Linked DNA regions of Thiosocius teredinicola. The main gene of each other region encodes a partner of the protein of the gene in region 2 in a complex. Links are inferred from orthologs where the notes say so. Each region holds a gene or a part of one and is shown on either strand. Other genes may lie near its edges.

Evidence for each region. The genes of interacting proteins can lie anywhere in the genome.
Region 1: the proteins of B1781_RS02340 (region 2) and dsbB are in contact, whole or in part, in a solved structure (PDB 2HI7), measured with the Escherichia coli proteins. The link is inferred for Thiosocius teredinicola from one-to-one orthologs.

Annotation. Positions count from the first base shown.
Region 1 is NZ_CP019936.1:2,322,138-2,328,593, forward strand. What follows is about bases 841-3,548. They hold dsbB (disulfide bond formation protein DsbB), read left to right. Parts: upstream 841-1,793; coding sequence 1,794-2,303; downstream 2,304-3,548. Other genes in these bases: B1781_RS11215 (extracellular solute-binding protein), read right to left, coding at 841-1,479; B1781_RS11225 (COG4315 family predicted lipoprotein), read left to right, coding at 2,469-2,903; B1781_RS11230 (2Fe-2S iron-sulfur cluster-binding protein), read right to left, coding at 2,992-3,548. In the rest of the region: B1781_RS11210 (PAS domain-containing protein), read right to left, coding at 1-24; more of B1781_RS11215, read right to left, coding at 25-840; more of B1781_RS11230, read right to left, coding at 3,549-4,596; B1781_RS11235 (hypothetical protein), read left to right, coding at 4,770-5,531; B1781_RS11240 ((2Fe-2S)-binding protein), read left to right, coding at 5,688-6,155; B1781_RS11245 (xanthine dehydrogenase family protein molybdopterin-binding subunit), read left to right, coding at 6,155-6,456. UniProt on the Escherichia coli protein: Required for disulfide bond formation in some periplasmic proteins such as PhoA or OmpA. Acts by oxidizing the DsbA protein.
Region 2 is NZ_CP019936.1:498,471-506,582, forward strand. What follows is about bases 731-3,498. They hold B1781_RS02340 (thiol:disulfide interchange protein DsbA/DsbL), read left to right. Parts: upstream 731-1,677; coding sequence 1,678-2,319; downstream 2,320-3,498. Other genes in these bases: B1781_RS02335 (c-type cytochrome), read left to right, coding at 812-1,417; B1781_RS02345 (endonuclease/exonuclease/phosphatase family protein), read left to right, coding at 2,322-3,146; B1781_RS02350 (GGDEF domain-containing protein), read left to right, coding at 3,164-3,498. Also shown: B1781_RS02325 (hypothetical protein), read left to right, coding at 1-270; B1781_RS02330 (c-type cytochrome), read left to right, coding at 410-721; more of B1781_RS02350, read left to right, coding at 3,499-4,702; B1781_RS02355 (zinc ribbon domain-containing protein), read right to left, coding at 4,721-5,323; membrane protein insertion efficiency factor YidD, read left to right, coding at 5,482-5,721; B1781_RS02365 (hypothetical protein), read left to right, coding at 5,705-6,763; B1781_RS02370 (YjfB family protein), read right to left, coding at 6,753-6,956; protease HtpX, read right to left, coding at 7,063-7,938; B1781_RS02380 (YbaN family protein), read right to left, coding at 7,996-8,112. UniProt on the Escherichia coli protein: Required for disulfide bond formation in some periplasmic proteins such as PhoA or OmpA. Acts by transferring its disulfide bond to other proteins and is reduced in the process. DsbA is reoxidized by DsbB. Required for pilus biogenesis.

The sequences.
Region 1 (6,456 bases), 1.8 Mb from region 2 along the record:
TTCGGCCGGATCGGGAGTGCGCATTCAGTGCAGGGCAGACATCGCGCCGTCAACCGCCTCGGCTGCCTGATCGAGGGCCTCAGCCGGTGACAGTTCGCGCTTCACAACGGCGTAGATGTACGGTGCGACAACCTCTCGGATCGCGGCATGCTCGGCGAAGGGTGGGGCACCGGCGAACAAGGCGCCGTATTGCTGAACGAGAGAGTAGTAGCCGCCAAGCTGGGCGTCCATCTGGATAACCGCCGGGTCCTGCAAGGTCGCCGTGTGCGTGATGCGACCGGTCGCCAGGGTCCAGGGCACCTGAACGGAGGGTTGACCCAGGTACTGCAGCCACAAAGCAGCGGCCTCTTTCTTGCGCGATGAATGCGGGATGCCGAAAGCCCCGCCGTCGTAGTAGCCGATATAGCCGGTGCCGGCCTTGGCGGCCTCCAATACACCTGGGGCCAATGGCGGCAGGGCGGTGCCGATCTTGCCGGCCACTTTCGATGCGGTTTGGTCGGTCGCGACATTCACGATGTGCTCGCCATACAACAGGCCCTGCGCGACCCGGCCGGAAGAGATCGTCAGCGGGCCTTCAACCCAGGTGCTGCCGAACGCCTCAGGTGGCGCATAGCGCAGCAGCTTGAGCCAGAAGGTCAGCGCCTGCTTGGCCGCATCGCTGTTCATCGTGCCGCCGCGCGCGATGCTCGCCCTGCGGGTGGTGCGGTCCACGCCCCAGTCGTATACGCCGAACATCGGCAGCACGGATTCGAAGAGCTCGTAGAACGAGGCGACATGGCTGGGTGAGGCGTGGATGGTCGTACCCCACAGGTCGATGCCCTGCTTTTTACCCCATTCGGTGAAAAAGGCGGCAATGTCGCGGTACTGCGACACGCTCTGTGCCGGGGCGAGTGGATAACCGTATTCCGCTTTGAAAGCTGCCTTTATCTCGGGATCGTCGAACAGATCCTTGCGGTAGACGTAGATCCGCAGAAACGATTCGATCGGAACACCGTATACGTCGCCGGTGGTCGGGGCGCGGAAGTAATCGAGATACGACGTGAAATCGGCGAAGTCGAACGTCGGCGATGACAGGTCCCGGTGTTCAACAAGGAAGCGGGACAGGTTGGTCAGATAGTTCTGCGCGAGATAGGCATAAATGATGTCCTGCTCGATGTAGACGAAATCGTAATAGCCGGTGCCCAGGGCCATGTCGCGAATACTGTTGTCGAACATGGTTTCCCAGGGGACGACCTCGACCTCGACGTGGATGCCAGTTTCTTTCTCGAACGCGGGCGCGAGAACCTCGGCGATATACCGCGACGCGGGTTGGTCTTCGGTCACGCCACGAATCATCGTCCCTTGATAGGGCTTCGATGCGCTTGTCAGCCAGGTCTGTTCGGCCGGTGCTTCGTGCACGAGGCTGAATACGAGAACGACCCAGGCGAAGCCGATATGCAGCGGTCTTCCGCGACCGGATCGTGTCGTCCGTGCCAACATGGGGTATTCCTGTCGTGATTTTGAGTAACTATAGCGGTTGGCAATTACTACGCTCGGCGACGCGGCGCCGGCTTGAGGTGGGTCAAAATAGCGCGCTGACGCACCGGTGCCGGCGAAGAACTTTCGACGAGAAGGCGCGCCAAATTGCGAAGGCGCGGTTTAATCGCGCGGGCGATTTGTGCGATCGGACCGGCGAAGTGGTTGTGGAAACAAGAAAGTGCGTAAAATAACAAAAACGATAATCAATACAAAAAGTTAAGACATTTTATTAATATGTTAGTTAAAGTAAGAGTGCAAACTTAAATAGGATGATGATGGCTTTTCGTTACACCCGATTCGCATGGGCATTGCTCATGCTGACTGCTCTCGGATTGGAACTGGCGGCAGTCGCGTTCCAGTATCTTCTCGGACTCGATCCCTGCGTGATGTGCGTTTACGAGCGCCTGGCGGTGATCGGCCTGATCGGCGCCGGGCTGCTCGGCCTGATCAATCCCCGCCAATCTTTCTTAAGAATCCTCGGGTACCTCGTATGGGCCGTCAGCGCGGGCTGGGGTCTGGCCTTGGCCTTGGAGCATGTTTACCTCCAGCGGAACCCGGAAGCCGCGATGGGTTGCAGCTTTCTCCCGGAGTTTCCCGATTGGATGCCTTTGCACGAGTGGATCCCCACGCTGTTCCTGCCGACCGGATACTGCGACGACATTCAATGGCAGTGGTTGTCGCTGTCGATGCCGGAATGGATGGTTGTTGTGTTCGGCACCTACCTGGTGGTGTTGGGCATTGTCCTGGTGACCGAAGTTCGCGGTTTGCGGGGTTCCGCGGCCTGAGTCTCTTGGCCCTCGGTGTCGCGGGGCTAATCGCCATATGCCCCGCGAAAACCGATTGATTGCGGCGTGCAAAAAATCTGAATCCTCTCTGGTGCTGCCTCTCGTAGATACGGGTGGAAGACAACAACGCGGCCCGCCGCACAACCCCTGAGAGGAGAACTAAAGATGAAATTCTCAACCGCATTGAAACTGGTATCGCTTGGCGCCATGGCTTTGACGACGGCCGCGGCCTGTACCTCCGGCTACTACAAGTCGGCCGAACACAGCAGCACGCTGACCGACCACCGGGGCATGGTGGTTTACACCTTCGATAAGGACACAGCGCATACCGGACAGAGCAACTGCTACGGACCGTGCGCGAGCACCTGGCCGCCGGTCGTTGCCGGCGACATCCGCGGGTCGAACATCGGTCGCATCGAGCGTACCGATGGACAAGCGCAGGCAACCTACAAGGGTGAGCCTCTTTACTATTATCTCGGCGACGCGAATCCCGGCGACGAGAACGGCGATGGCGTCGGCGGTGTATGGCATTCCGCCAAGCGCCAGCCGGCTTATCAGTCGAATGCCTCGTACAGCTACGGTGGCTACGGCGCCTATTGAAGCGCATGACAATGCCGGCGGCGGTGGCAATGCAAGGGATTGCCACGCGCCGGCCTGAGAATCTTCCAGACGGTTATGCGGGCCTGCTTCAGGCGTCGGTGTCGTCCTGTTCGGTCAACTTGGTGCAGTCGGGACAGTAGATGGTGCCCAGGCGCACGTGATAGCGCACCAGGGTGCCGACCTCGACCGGTTGGCCGCAGCTATCGCACAAGGTGCCGCTGTCGAGCACCAGCTCGTCGAAGCCATCCACCGGGATCTCGATGCCGTGCATGATCCGGCTCCAGGGTTTCTCTTTGACGATATCGGGACGATACAATTCCTCGATCTGCCGCCAGCGCGCGATCAGGTGTTCCGGCAGGTCATGCTTGCGCAGGACCGATTCCATGAGGTCTTCCCGATAGTCGAACAGCTCATCGGAAATCACCATCCAATGATGCGCATTGCGCGGCCGGTCGCCGAAGTAGACTTTCTCGCCGCTGAATATCTGGCGCAGGAACAGGTACTGTTTTTCAATCGAGCGTTGCTTGGTGACCTTGGCGAAGAACGGTGACAGCCGTGGATCGTCGTACACGATCGTGTAGAAATCGTTGAGGATGGGCGTCAGCCGCTTGCCGCTAGCCAGCGCTTCCCAAATCTCTGTGTCGGGCGCCGGGTAGGGCACCTCAACGCTGGTAACCACCTCGGGCATCGCGGCAGCCGGCGTGATGCGCGAGTCGCGGCGACGGTCTGCATAATCAAAGGGATCAGTGAATATCTGCGCCTGCGGTACGCCGATCGCGATGGCCTCCTGATGCAGCGCGGTGACGAATGGCGCAGGTCCGGCCAGGTAGACGTGCCAGCCGGCCAGATCGTCGTAGTTCGAGCGAATCGTCTGTATGGCGGAGTCGACCGGTGTGCCATGCGCGGCCGATGTTCCGCCAATGCACGGGAAGTAGGTCAGATTGTCGTTCGCCGCGGCCAGTTCCTTGAGTGTGCCGTCAAGATAGAGTTCTTGTGGGTTCAGCGCTTCGTGATAAAGGTGGATGGCGCCCGTGTGCCCCATGGCGATGGCTTCGCGAGCGATCCCCAACATCGGCGCCAATCCGGTGCCGCCGCCGATCAACAGTAGCGAGCGGTTCGGATCCGACGAGTCGTAGCAACAGTCGCCCAGCGGCCCCTGTATGTCGATTTCGTCCATCTCGTTGAGATCATCGAACACCCAGTTGCTGAACCGGCCGTTCGCCATGCGCTTGATGTGTAGTTCGAGGAAGTAATCGTCGGCTGGATGGTCGGCTATGGAATAGGAGCGCGCCAGGCCATCGCTCACCCGACTCAGATTGACGAACTGGCCACCGTGGAAGGCGTCGGGCTGTTCGACTTCGAGCATCAGGCGGCAGATGTCCGGGGTCAGCAACTCTTTCTGTTGTACGACGGCGGTCTTGTACAGATCGGCATGATCAATCGCGCTGATCGCAAGATCGTTGTGCGGTCGGCACTGGCAGGGTAGAAAGAATCCAGATGCGACATAGCTTGCACGTAAGCCATGCTGTGCTTCATCCGAGACGTCACCCTGGTCGCAGCGCATCATGCAGACATGGCAGCTGCCTTTCTGACAGGAGAAAGGCAGTTCGACTCCCTGGCGCAAGAAGGCCTGTAGCACCGTCTCGTCCGGCCGGCAGTGGTAGGTGGTTTGTTGGTAGGTGACCTTGGGCATTTGCGGTTTCCATTGCTTTGGAGTCCTTGTCGGCATCGGCGCGCGATTTTGAACCGGGCTCGCGGCGCGAAGGCGTGCCGGGCAGCACGACCTCAACGCTCCGTCGACTTTGCAATAATAGGCCCATTTGATCGGCGAGAGAGCGTGGCCGTCGTTGCCCGGGAGAGTTGAGCATGTTGAAACCACCGCAATGGCTTACAAAAGGTGCGGGACGGCGTCGCTTTCTCTGGCGCGCGTCGGCGGTCCTGATGGCGTTGCTGCTGAGCGCCTGTGTGAGCCGGTCGCCGGTCAAGCCGGCGGGCGTGGCGTTGGACACGGTCGAGGAAGGCGACGGACAACCGCAATGGTGGTACCTGCGTTTTCGCCTGGCACGCGAAGATGCGCAGGAAGTGAGCAGCTATCTCGATATGCTGATTGCCGATCGAATCCTCGCGCCGCTGATCGTCGCCGAGCGCGACGAGATCGTGCTGTGGCGCTTTCATCGACGCTGGCCGAACGATGCCACCGGCCATCAGTTCAGCCTGATCGTGTTTACCAGTGTGCCGGTTGCGCAACGGCTTGCCGACAATATCGGCCGCAGCGCCATGCTCTCGCAGCTGCGCGACGACGGCCACCTGGTGCAGTTCCGCATCGATCAGCCGGCCGAAGAGGTGCGATTCGATATCGATGCGACCAGCGACCGTGCCTGGCCGCTGCCGATCCAGCGTGAATGGCCGCATTTCATCATGGGTGCCAGCCACATGTGGCTGGGGTTGGTGCAAGGGGCGGCTCGGGAATACCCGGACATGACGCTTTACGAGAAATATCAGGCGGTCGAATCAGATGTCGACGCCTTGTGGTTCAAGCACGGCAACCATGCGTTCTTTCACCATTTGAGTGCCCTGTTCGGCTATCGCCCGATACGCGTGATCCGGCGCGATATCATGACATTCTGATCTGGCCGGCATTGCGGCTTGAGCGAGGGAACGGCTGCCCTATACTGCGGGTCAGACGGTTTACCGCATTGCTGGTGGCCCCCGGCAGCACGTTTTGTTTGCGCCAGGGCCGTCGCACAGGCTCATTGACGACAGCATTACCGCGGAGTGACAGACATGGCCACACTGAACGTGAACGGTAAGACCATCGACGTCGAGGTCGATGATTCCACCCCTCTGTTATGGGCGCTCAGAGAGCAACTCGGCCTGACGGGTACCAAGTATGCCTGCGGCATCGGTGTCTGCGGCGCCTGCACGGTGCATATCGATGGCCAGGCCGTTCGATCCTGTGTAGTTCCGGTGTCATCGGTTGCGGCTTCGCAGAAGATCACGACGATCGAAGGCCTGTCGCCGGATGGCAGTCACCCGGTACAGCGTGCGTGGGCTGAATTGGACGTGCCACAGTGCGGCTATTGCCAGCCGGGCATGATCATGGCCGCCGCAGCCTTGCTGGCCGACAAGCCGAATCCCACCGACAGCGATATCGATGCAGGTCTGACGAATATCTGTCGCTGCGGCACCTTCAATCGTGTCCGCCGGGGCATCCATCGCGCTGCCGAACTCAACGGCAAGGAGAAATCCTGATGGCAACCGAACAGGTTAATGTCTCAAGGCGCGATTTTCTGATTGGTTCGGCGACCGCCGGCGTCGGTTTGTCGCTCGGTTTCTACCTGCCGTTCGGCGCCGCTCATGCGCAGAACCAGGCGGGCGATGCGATTCGCGAGGTCAATGCCTGGGTGGTGATCAAGCCGGACGATACGGTCGTGATCCGGATTGCACGTTCGGAGATGGGTCAGGGCACCTTGACCGGGCTGGCGCAACTGGTCGCTGAAGAACTCGAATGCGATTGGTCCAAGGTGACGACGGAGTACCCGACGCCCGGGCA
Region 2 (8,112 bases):
CCGGAGAGCATTCCATTGATGAAGCCGCTGCGCCTGATCGTCAGTGCGCAGGGTCTTGAGCCCACCGCGGTTGTGGTGGAGATTCGCGGGCTGAACATGGAGATGGGATTGAACCGTACCGTCCTGAACAAATCGGCGGATGGCATGTGGGAGGGCGAAACCATCCTTCCGGTGTGCAGTCAAAAGCGGATGGAATGGGAGGCAGCGGTACTTTTGGAAGCTAATCAGCGACTTGAAGTGCCTTTTGCGTTCCACACCGTGCGCCCCTAAAGCCCTAATGGGAGCGTGGTTAGTTTGCCTAATTAAGTGCATTCTGATATAAACGCGTGCCGAATTAAGCAGGCTCGGCTCACCCGAATTACGGGCTTTCACGACAAAAAAAGACTGGACAGGCCAGGAGATGAAAGAGATGAAGAAGTGCGTTATCGCCGCCGTAGCCTTGATGTTGGCGGGATCGATCGGCACCGCTGTCGCTGCAGGCGACGTCGCTGCCGGTAAAGCAAAATTCGCCGTGTGCGCAGGTTGTCATGGTCCGACCGGCGCTGGCAACGAGGCACTGAAGTACCCGAAACTTGCGGGCCGGGATGCCGCGTTTGTCAAAGAGCAGTTGCTTGCCTTCAAATCGGGCAAACGCGACAACGCGACCATGAAAGCGATGACCGCCGGTCTGAACGACGCGGACATCGACAACCTCGCCGCCTACGTCGCGACGTTGAAATAAGGTTGCACCAAGGGTTTCGGGACAGGACTGCAATGTGGGTCCGGTCCCGAGGCTGAAACATATATACACAACCCTAGTCGGATGACAGATATGAAAAAGTTGTTGTTGATGGTCTCTCTCGCCAGCGTCGCTGCGCTGGGTACTGCGCACGCTGCCGGTGATGCCGAAGCGGGCAAAACGAAATCAGCCACGTGTATGGCGTGTCACGGAACCGACGGCAACAGTGCTGCTCCGAACTTTCCGAAGATTGCCGGTCAGCATCCCGACTACATCGTCAAACAACTTAAAGAGTTCAAGAGTGGTGAGCGTAAAGACGCGACCATGAACGGCATGGCCGCCGCGCTGAGCGATCAGGACATGGAAGACCTCGCTGCCTTCTACTCCAAACAGAAAGCGACCGAAGGCCAGGCTGCCGAAGACAAGGTGGCTGCGGGTGAGACCGTCTACCGTGCCGGCAACAGCGCCAGTGGCGTTTCGGCCTGTGCCGCGTGCCACGGCCCGACCGGCGCCGGCAATCCGATGGCGAAGTTCCCCAGCCTCAGCGGTCAGCATGCCGACTACACCATGAAGCAGCTCAAGGACTTCCGCGCCGGTGCGCGTGCCAACGATGCAGGCTCCATGATGCGCAACATCGCGGCCAAGATGACCGACGCGGAGATCGAAGCAGTCGCCCAGTACGTTCAGGGACTGCATTGATCGACAGCGACGCTTGACGTCGAAAAAGGCGGCTTCGGCCGCCTTTTTTTGTGCCCCTGTGCCGGCAAAATCAGTTGTACGTCGCTGTTGTCGTGAGACGCGTCCGTGATCCTTGCGTCGCGCTTGGCTCAAGTTTGCTTTTGCGGTTGCGACGGGTCGTCTTTACGGGCAAAAATGCCCCATCGAACAAAAAGTTGTCGCTGAACTCAGGGCGCTCGCACCGGTCTGATAGGCGGTGAATGAAAACCGGAGTCGAAACTGTGAAAAAACTGCTAGCGGCCTTGTTGAGCGGCCTTGTGATACTCGCGACGGCACCGTCGATCGCCAAGTCGTTCGAAGAGGGTCTGCAATACGTACCGATCCAACCTCAACCTGCCGTTGGTACTGGCAACGAAGTCGAGGTGGTTGAGTTCTTCTGGTACGGCTGTCCGCACTGCCGCGACTTCGAGCCTACCGTCTCGCAGTGGGCGCAATCGTTGCCCGAAAACGTCAAATTCTCACAGGTGCCGGTGATGTTCGGTGGTGCGGCCGACCTGCATGCCCAGATGTACTATTCGCTGGAGAGCATGGGTGAACTGCAGCGGCTGCACGAGAAACTGTTCCACGCGATGCATGTGCAGAAGCTCAAGCTGCGCTCGCTGGCGGAAATCGAGGCGTTTCTGCAAGAAAACGGCGTGGACATCGAACAGTTCTCGCGCACCATGAATTCGTTTGCGGTGGCGGCCAAGGTCAATCGTGCACGCGCCTTGATGCGTCGCTACGGCATACGCGGTGTTCCTGCGCTGGTCGTCGATGGGCGCTATCGTAGTGGAAAGGGATTCGCCAGCTACCAGGAAATGACTGAAGTTGCGGATCACATGGTCGATAAGGTTCTTGCACAACGCCAGGAGCAGGCAAAATAACGATGTTGGGTCTGGGAGCCGCCATGAATGCGCCGTATCAGGACGAAGCCGTTGAGCCCACGGCGGCCGACGGGCGCAGTCTTCGCCTGCTGAGTTACAACATCCAGGCCGGCATCGATACCCGCCATTATCGCGAATACGTCACCAAGGGTTGGAAGCATCTGCTGCCCAACCGCGAACGCCTGCGCAACCTGAACCTGATCGCCGAGATGCTGCGTGGTTACGACCTGGTCGGCCTGCAGGAAGTCGATTCGGGTAGCCTGCGCAGCGGTTTCGTCGACATGACTGAGTACCTGGCTCACCGCAGCGGTTATCAGCACTGGTATCGCCAGGTCAATCGCAACATGGGCCTGCTAGCCCAACACAGCAATGGCTTTCTCAGCCGCATCCGCCCGACGCGTGTAAGCAATCACCGTCTGCCGCCGGGCAATGGCCGTGGCGCGATGCTGCTCGAATTCGGCGAAGGCCCGGATGCATTGGTCGTATGCAGTATGCACCTGGCACTGAGCCGGCGCGTGCGCGCACGCCAACTCGATTTCATCAATGAACTGGTCGGTGAGCATCGCCACATCGTCGTGATGGGCGATCTGAATGCCGGCTGTGAAAGCACCGAGGTGCGTTCGTTCATCGACAAGGCAGGGCTTACCGAACCCGCCTGCGACCAGGCCACGTTCCCCAGCTGGCGACCGGTGCGTCGTATCGATCACATCCTGGTATCGCAGACCCTCGAGGTGCGTAACACGCGCGTCGTTGACTATGCGCTGTCCGATCACCTGCCGATCTGCGTCGAACTGCTGTTGCCGGAGGGGCTCCGTCTGGCTGCGTGAGCACCGGCGGTTACGTCATGGCCGACGACTGGCGCGAACGTTACCTCCAACTAGCCGATCGTCACGAACGTGAAGCCGCCCAGTTCGAAGAGGCGGGCAAAGATTTCACGCGACTGATCACCCGTCTGTGCGTTGCGGTATCCGGTCTGGATGCCGGGCTCGACCCCCATCTCGAACGCCTGCGCAATGTCGCCCGCACCGGCAAGACCGATGCCCTGTTGCGTCAGGCCGGCGATCTCGCTGACGACCTGATGCGCGCTTCGGAAGACCGTGTGCAGCCTAACTTGCTGCAGCAACTTCTGCAGCGGGCCAAGCTGGCGCAGCGTGAACAAGACGAAGTGATGAAGCTGTGGGCCAAGGCGCAGACCAATCCGGCGAAGGTCGATAACAAGACGCTCGACCGCTTGACCGAACTGCTCAGCAAGGCGCTCGATGCATCCGCTGCGCCCGCTGCTGCCGAGACAAAAAGCGGCGGCCTGCTGTCCCGTTTGGTCGGCAAGTCGCCTTCCGATATCGGAACTCCGCCGAATCAGGCCTTGCTCGAGCTGTTGCAGAGCATCGAGTGGCCGAATCACCTGGCCGAAGAGGTCGAAGAATTCCGCAGCGCCCTGTCCGGCGAGGCCAAGCGCGATGCCTGGGTCGACGTGGTGCGCAAGATCAGCGACCTGGTGTTGCGCGCCATGGAGCAGGCGCACGTCAACGCGCAAACCGCAGAAACCTTCCTCAACGAACTGAGTGAGCGCCTGCTGGCCTTCGATCAGCATATGCTCGACGAAGGCGGTCGGCGTGAAGAATCGCGCGAGAGTGGAAAGCGGCTCGGCGAACAGATGAACAGCGAGGTCGTTTCACTGTCGGCCAGTGTGCGCGACAGCGTCGATCTTGCTCAGCTGCAGGCCAGTGTGCTCGGCAGTCTCGACCGGATGCATGCCCACGTGCGTGCCCACCTCGATGACGAGAATGCACGTCGCGAGAAGGCCGAAACCGAGGCCGGCGAGTTGCGCCAGCAGTTGAATCAGCTCGAACGCGATACCTTCGATCTGCGCCGCGAGGTGGCGCAGACTTACCAGGAGGCGATGTGCGATGCGCTCACCGGGCTGCCCAACCGGCGTGCTTATGACGAGCGCATTGCGCAAGAGTTCGCCCGCTGGAAACGCTTTGGTGAGCCGCTGGCGTTGCTGGTATGGGACGTCGATGATTTCAAGAAACTCAACGACACCTTCGGCCACAAGGCCGGTGACCGCGCATTGGCGATGGTCGCCAAGACCTTGACCACGCGGCTGCGTGAAACCGACTTTCTCGCCCGCTACGGGGGTGAGGAGTTCGTGTTGGTGTTCATTGGCGCATCACCGAAGGATGCGCTGAAAGTCGCCGATGTGATGCGTCAGGCGATCGAGAATATCGGTCTGCATTCGCATGGGAAACCGGTCAAGCTCACCGTGTCGGGTGGCATGTCGGCATTCGCCGAAGGCGACGATCCGGAGAAGGTCTTCGAACGCGCCGACAAGGCGTTGTACGACGCCAAGCATCAGGGCAAGAATCGCGTCGTTGCCAACTGAGCACGCGGCGTTGCGCGGTCAATCGATGTCGAGATACGCCGCCCAGGCATAGCGCCACGGCATCTTGCTTTCCTGTTCGAGCGTTTGCAGGAACACATCACTGGGCGTGGCTTCGCCGGGAAACACGTTGCGCAGTTCTATCAGGTAGCGACCGCTCAGGGCATGTTCGCGCCAATCGATCGTATGCACGCTGTTTACCGTGCCGCAGTGCCCGCATCGCACCTGCTGACCGTTGCGCAGCCATTGCTGCAAGTGTTCGCGCCAGTCGTCGAATCGTTTGCGACAATGCGGACAGCGCGGCTTGACCGTATTCGGCCCCGTTACCAATTTCGGTTGCGCAAACGGACCATGTAGCGCGACGTGGCAGAAACGGCGACTGCCGCCTTCCGGTGGCTCCATGACCAGGTGCGGCGAACAGCCGGCAAACACCACGTGCCGGCTGAAGTTGTCGCCCGCGCGGTAGAGATCGTCGCCCAGAGTGTCACCAATGATCTTCAGCTCGCGCAACACCTGCGACACTGCGTGGCCAGACGCATCGGCGAACGGATCCTGCGGGGCGAGAAAGAGACTGGTCAGATCGGCCATGGCGCGCATGGTGCCGTAGGGGCGTGAGACTGGCAAGGCGGGGCGCCGCGTGTTGACACACCCGCAGTGCGGGCGGGATGGTAGGCCGACAGGCACGGCGAAGTGATGGACCGGGTACGCTGCGCGACAAGCAGCTTGGTCGGTTCGGCGAGACTGAATGCACGGCATAACCAGCCGCACATGTTGAGGAAACGATGTTCAAGACCATCCTGATCAAACTGGTCAGAGGGTATCAGCTGTTGATCAGCCCGGTACTCGGCAACAACTGCCGTTATATGCCGAGCTGCTCCGCCTACACCATCGAGGCGATGGAAAAATGGGGTCCGCTGCGCGGGCTGTGGATGGGGATTCGGCGTGTCGGTCGTTGCCATCCCTTCCATGAAGGCGGTTACGACCCTGTGCCGGATCCTCCCGAACATGAACACAAACACTGAGCAGGGAAGCACGCCGCCATTCGCATCGCTGAATGCGCTGCAGTCGGCGTTCGAGCAACGGTTGCAGGCGATGCTCGACATCGATCAGTTGGGCGTGTTCATTCTGGTGCTGGCCAACGCGAGTTTCGAGTCTGCAATGTTCGAGCGCATGCACCGCGCGCTCGCCACAGCATTCGCCGTATGGAAGCAACGCCTGGATAAGGGCGACCCCTTGGTGACAGAGGCTGCGCCGGACGATCAACGGGTGTTCGAGCAGCTATGCCGCTACGGCTTCGACAACCTCACGCCGACGCGTTGGCGAAACGTGGGACCGTGGTTGTTGCAGTTCAATCCGATGCGGGCATTCCGGCCACCGCGGATGAGCGGCAGTACGGTCGACAGCCTGCGCCGGCCATTCGAACGCGACGCGTTTCATTTCAACAAACCGTTTTTGCGTAAAGAGATCTTCTGGGAGGGCGAGCTGTCGGACGTGCCGTGGCGCCTGTTGTTCAACAAGTTTCCGTTTGCGCCGCTGCACGGTCTGTTGGTGCCGCAGCCGTCCGCGGAACATCCGCAGTTTCTGACCCGCGCGATTCACGACAAGGTATGGCAGGCCACCGCCGGTCTCGGGAGCGGTCTGCCGGGCGTGAGGGTCGCCTACAACGCCTACGGTGCGTTTGCGTCGGTCAACCATCTGCATTTTCAGTTCTACGTCACGGCCGAGCACACGGTTTATCCAATCGAGGGCAGCCAATGGCTGCATAACGGCGGTGACGAGGCATACCCGCTCAGGGTCAGTCGTTTCGACGATGCGTCACTCGCCTGGCATTCGATCCAGGAGCTTCACGATCGGGGGAGTACCTATAACCTGATCTATCGCCCGGGCGATATGTACCTGATAGTGCGCGCGTTGCAGGGTAGCTATCGCCAAAGTGAGTGGACCAGCGGATTCGCGTGGTCGGAGACTGCGGGTGCGGTGACGGTGTTTGACGAAGCCGATTTCGAACGCCTGACAGCCGGCGACATCGACGCCGAGCTGCGGGCGCTGGCGATCACACCTTGATGTTGATGTTCTGACCCACTGGGTTGGATGGGTCGGGCCCAGCCTGCGCTGCTGCTGAAATCAACTGGCTTGCCTGCGACGCCTGGATATCGAGCGTCTTCCGCATGACCGAGATCGCCACGGCATCACCCGTCTGGGTGGCACCGTTGTTGATTTGCTGCAGCAGGCTGCTAGGAATGCTGGAGATGTTCATACCCTGGATAACGACGCGTTCTCAGGGTTCTTGAACAACCTGAGAACGCGTTTCCCCGGAGGGCAGTGCCGCCGACGCACCGGCCGCGGCCGCATTCTGGGCCTGCTCAGCCGTTGGCTTGCTGCAGCGCCTGAATACGGGCCTCGAGCGGCGGGTGGCTGGCGAACAGCTCCTTGAGGCCGGCGCCGGTGATACCGAAAGCGGCCATCTCGTCCGGCAGCGGCTGGGCGCCGCTGGCCTGTTGCAGGCGGCGCAATGCCGAGATCATCTTGTGTCGTCCGGCAAGATTGGCACCGCCGGCATCGGCACGGTACTCGCGCCAGCGCGAGAACCACATGACGATCATCGACGCGAGAATGCCCAGCACGAACTGCGCGATCAGCGAGGTGATCCAGAACGCCGGGCCATGACCGCGTTCGACCTTGAACACCACCCGGTCGACGACGTGACCGATCACCCGCGAGAAGAACACCACGAAGGTGTTGACCACGCCCTGGATCAGCGTGAGCGTGACCATGTCGCCGTTCGCCACGTGGCTGATCTCGTGGGCCAATACCGCCTCGACCTCATCGCGGTTCATGCTCTGCAACAGACCGGTACTGACCGCCACCAGCGAGTCGTTCTTGTTCCAGCCGGTGGCAAAGGCGTTCGGCGATCCCTGGAAGATGCCGACCTCCGGCATCTTGATGCCGGCGGCGTCCGCCTGTTGTTTTACGGTTTGCAGAAGCCACTGTTCATCGCGGTTCTGTGGCTCTTCGATCATGTGCACGCCCATGGTCTTCTTGGCCATGAACTTGGACAGAAACAGCGAGATGAACGAGCCGGAGAATCCGATGATGGCCGAATAGATCAGCAGCGCATTCATGTCCAGGTCAACACGGTTTTCTGCCAGCAGGTCGTCGATCCCCAGTACGCGAAACGTAATGCTGATCAGCGCAATGATGGCGACGTTGGTGCCGAGAAAAAGCAGAAGACGCATCATCGGGGCGTTCTCCAAACAAAAAGATTGTCGGAGATATGGGGCCCGGTGGGGCCGAAGTCAAGACTCGGCGGTCTGCTCGCTGGGTTTGACCAGTACCGGGATGTGGGCGATGTACAGTGCGACCCCGGCGATACATACGCCGCCGATCAGTGCCGCCCATGAAAACGGGCCGTA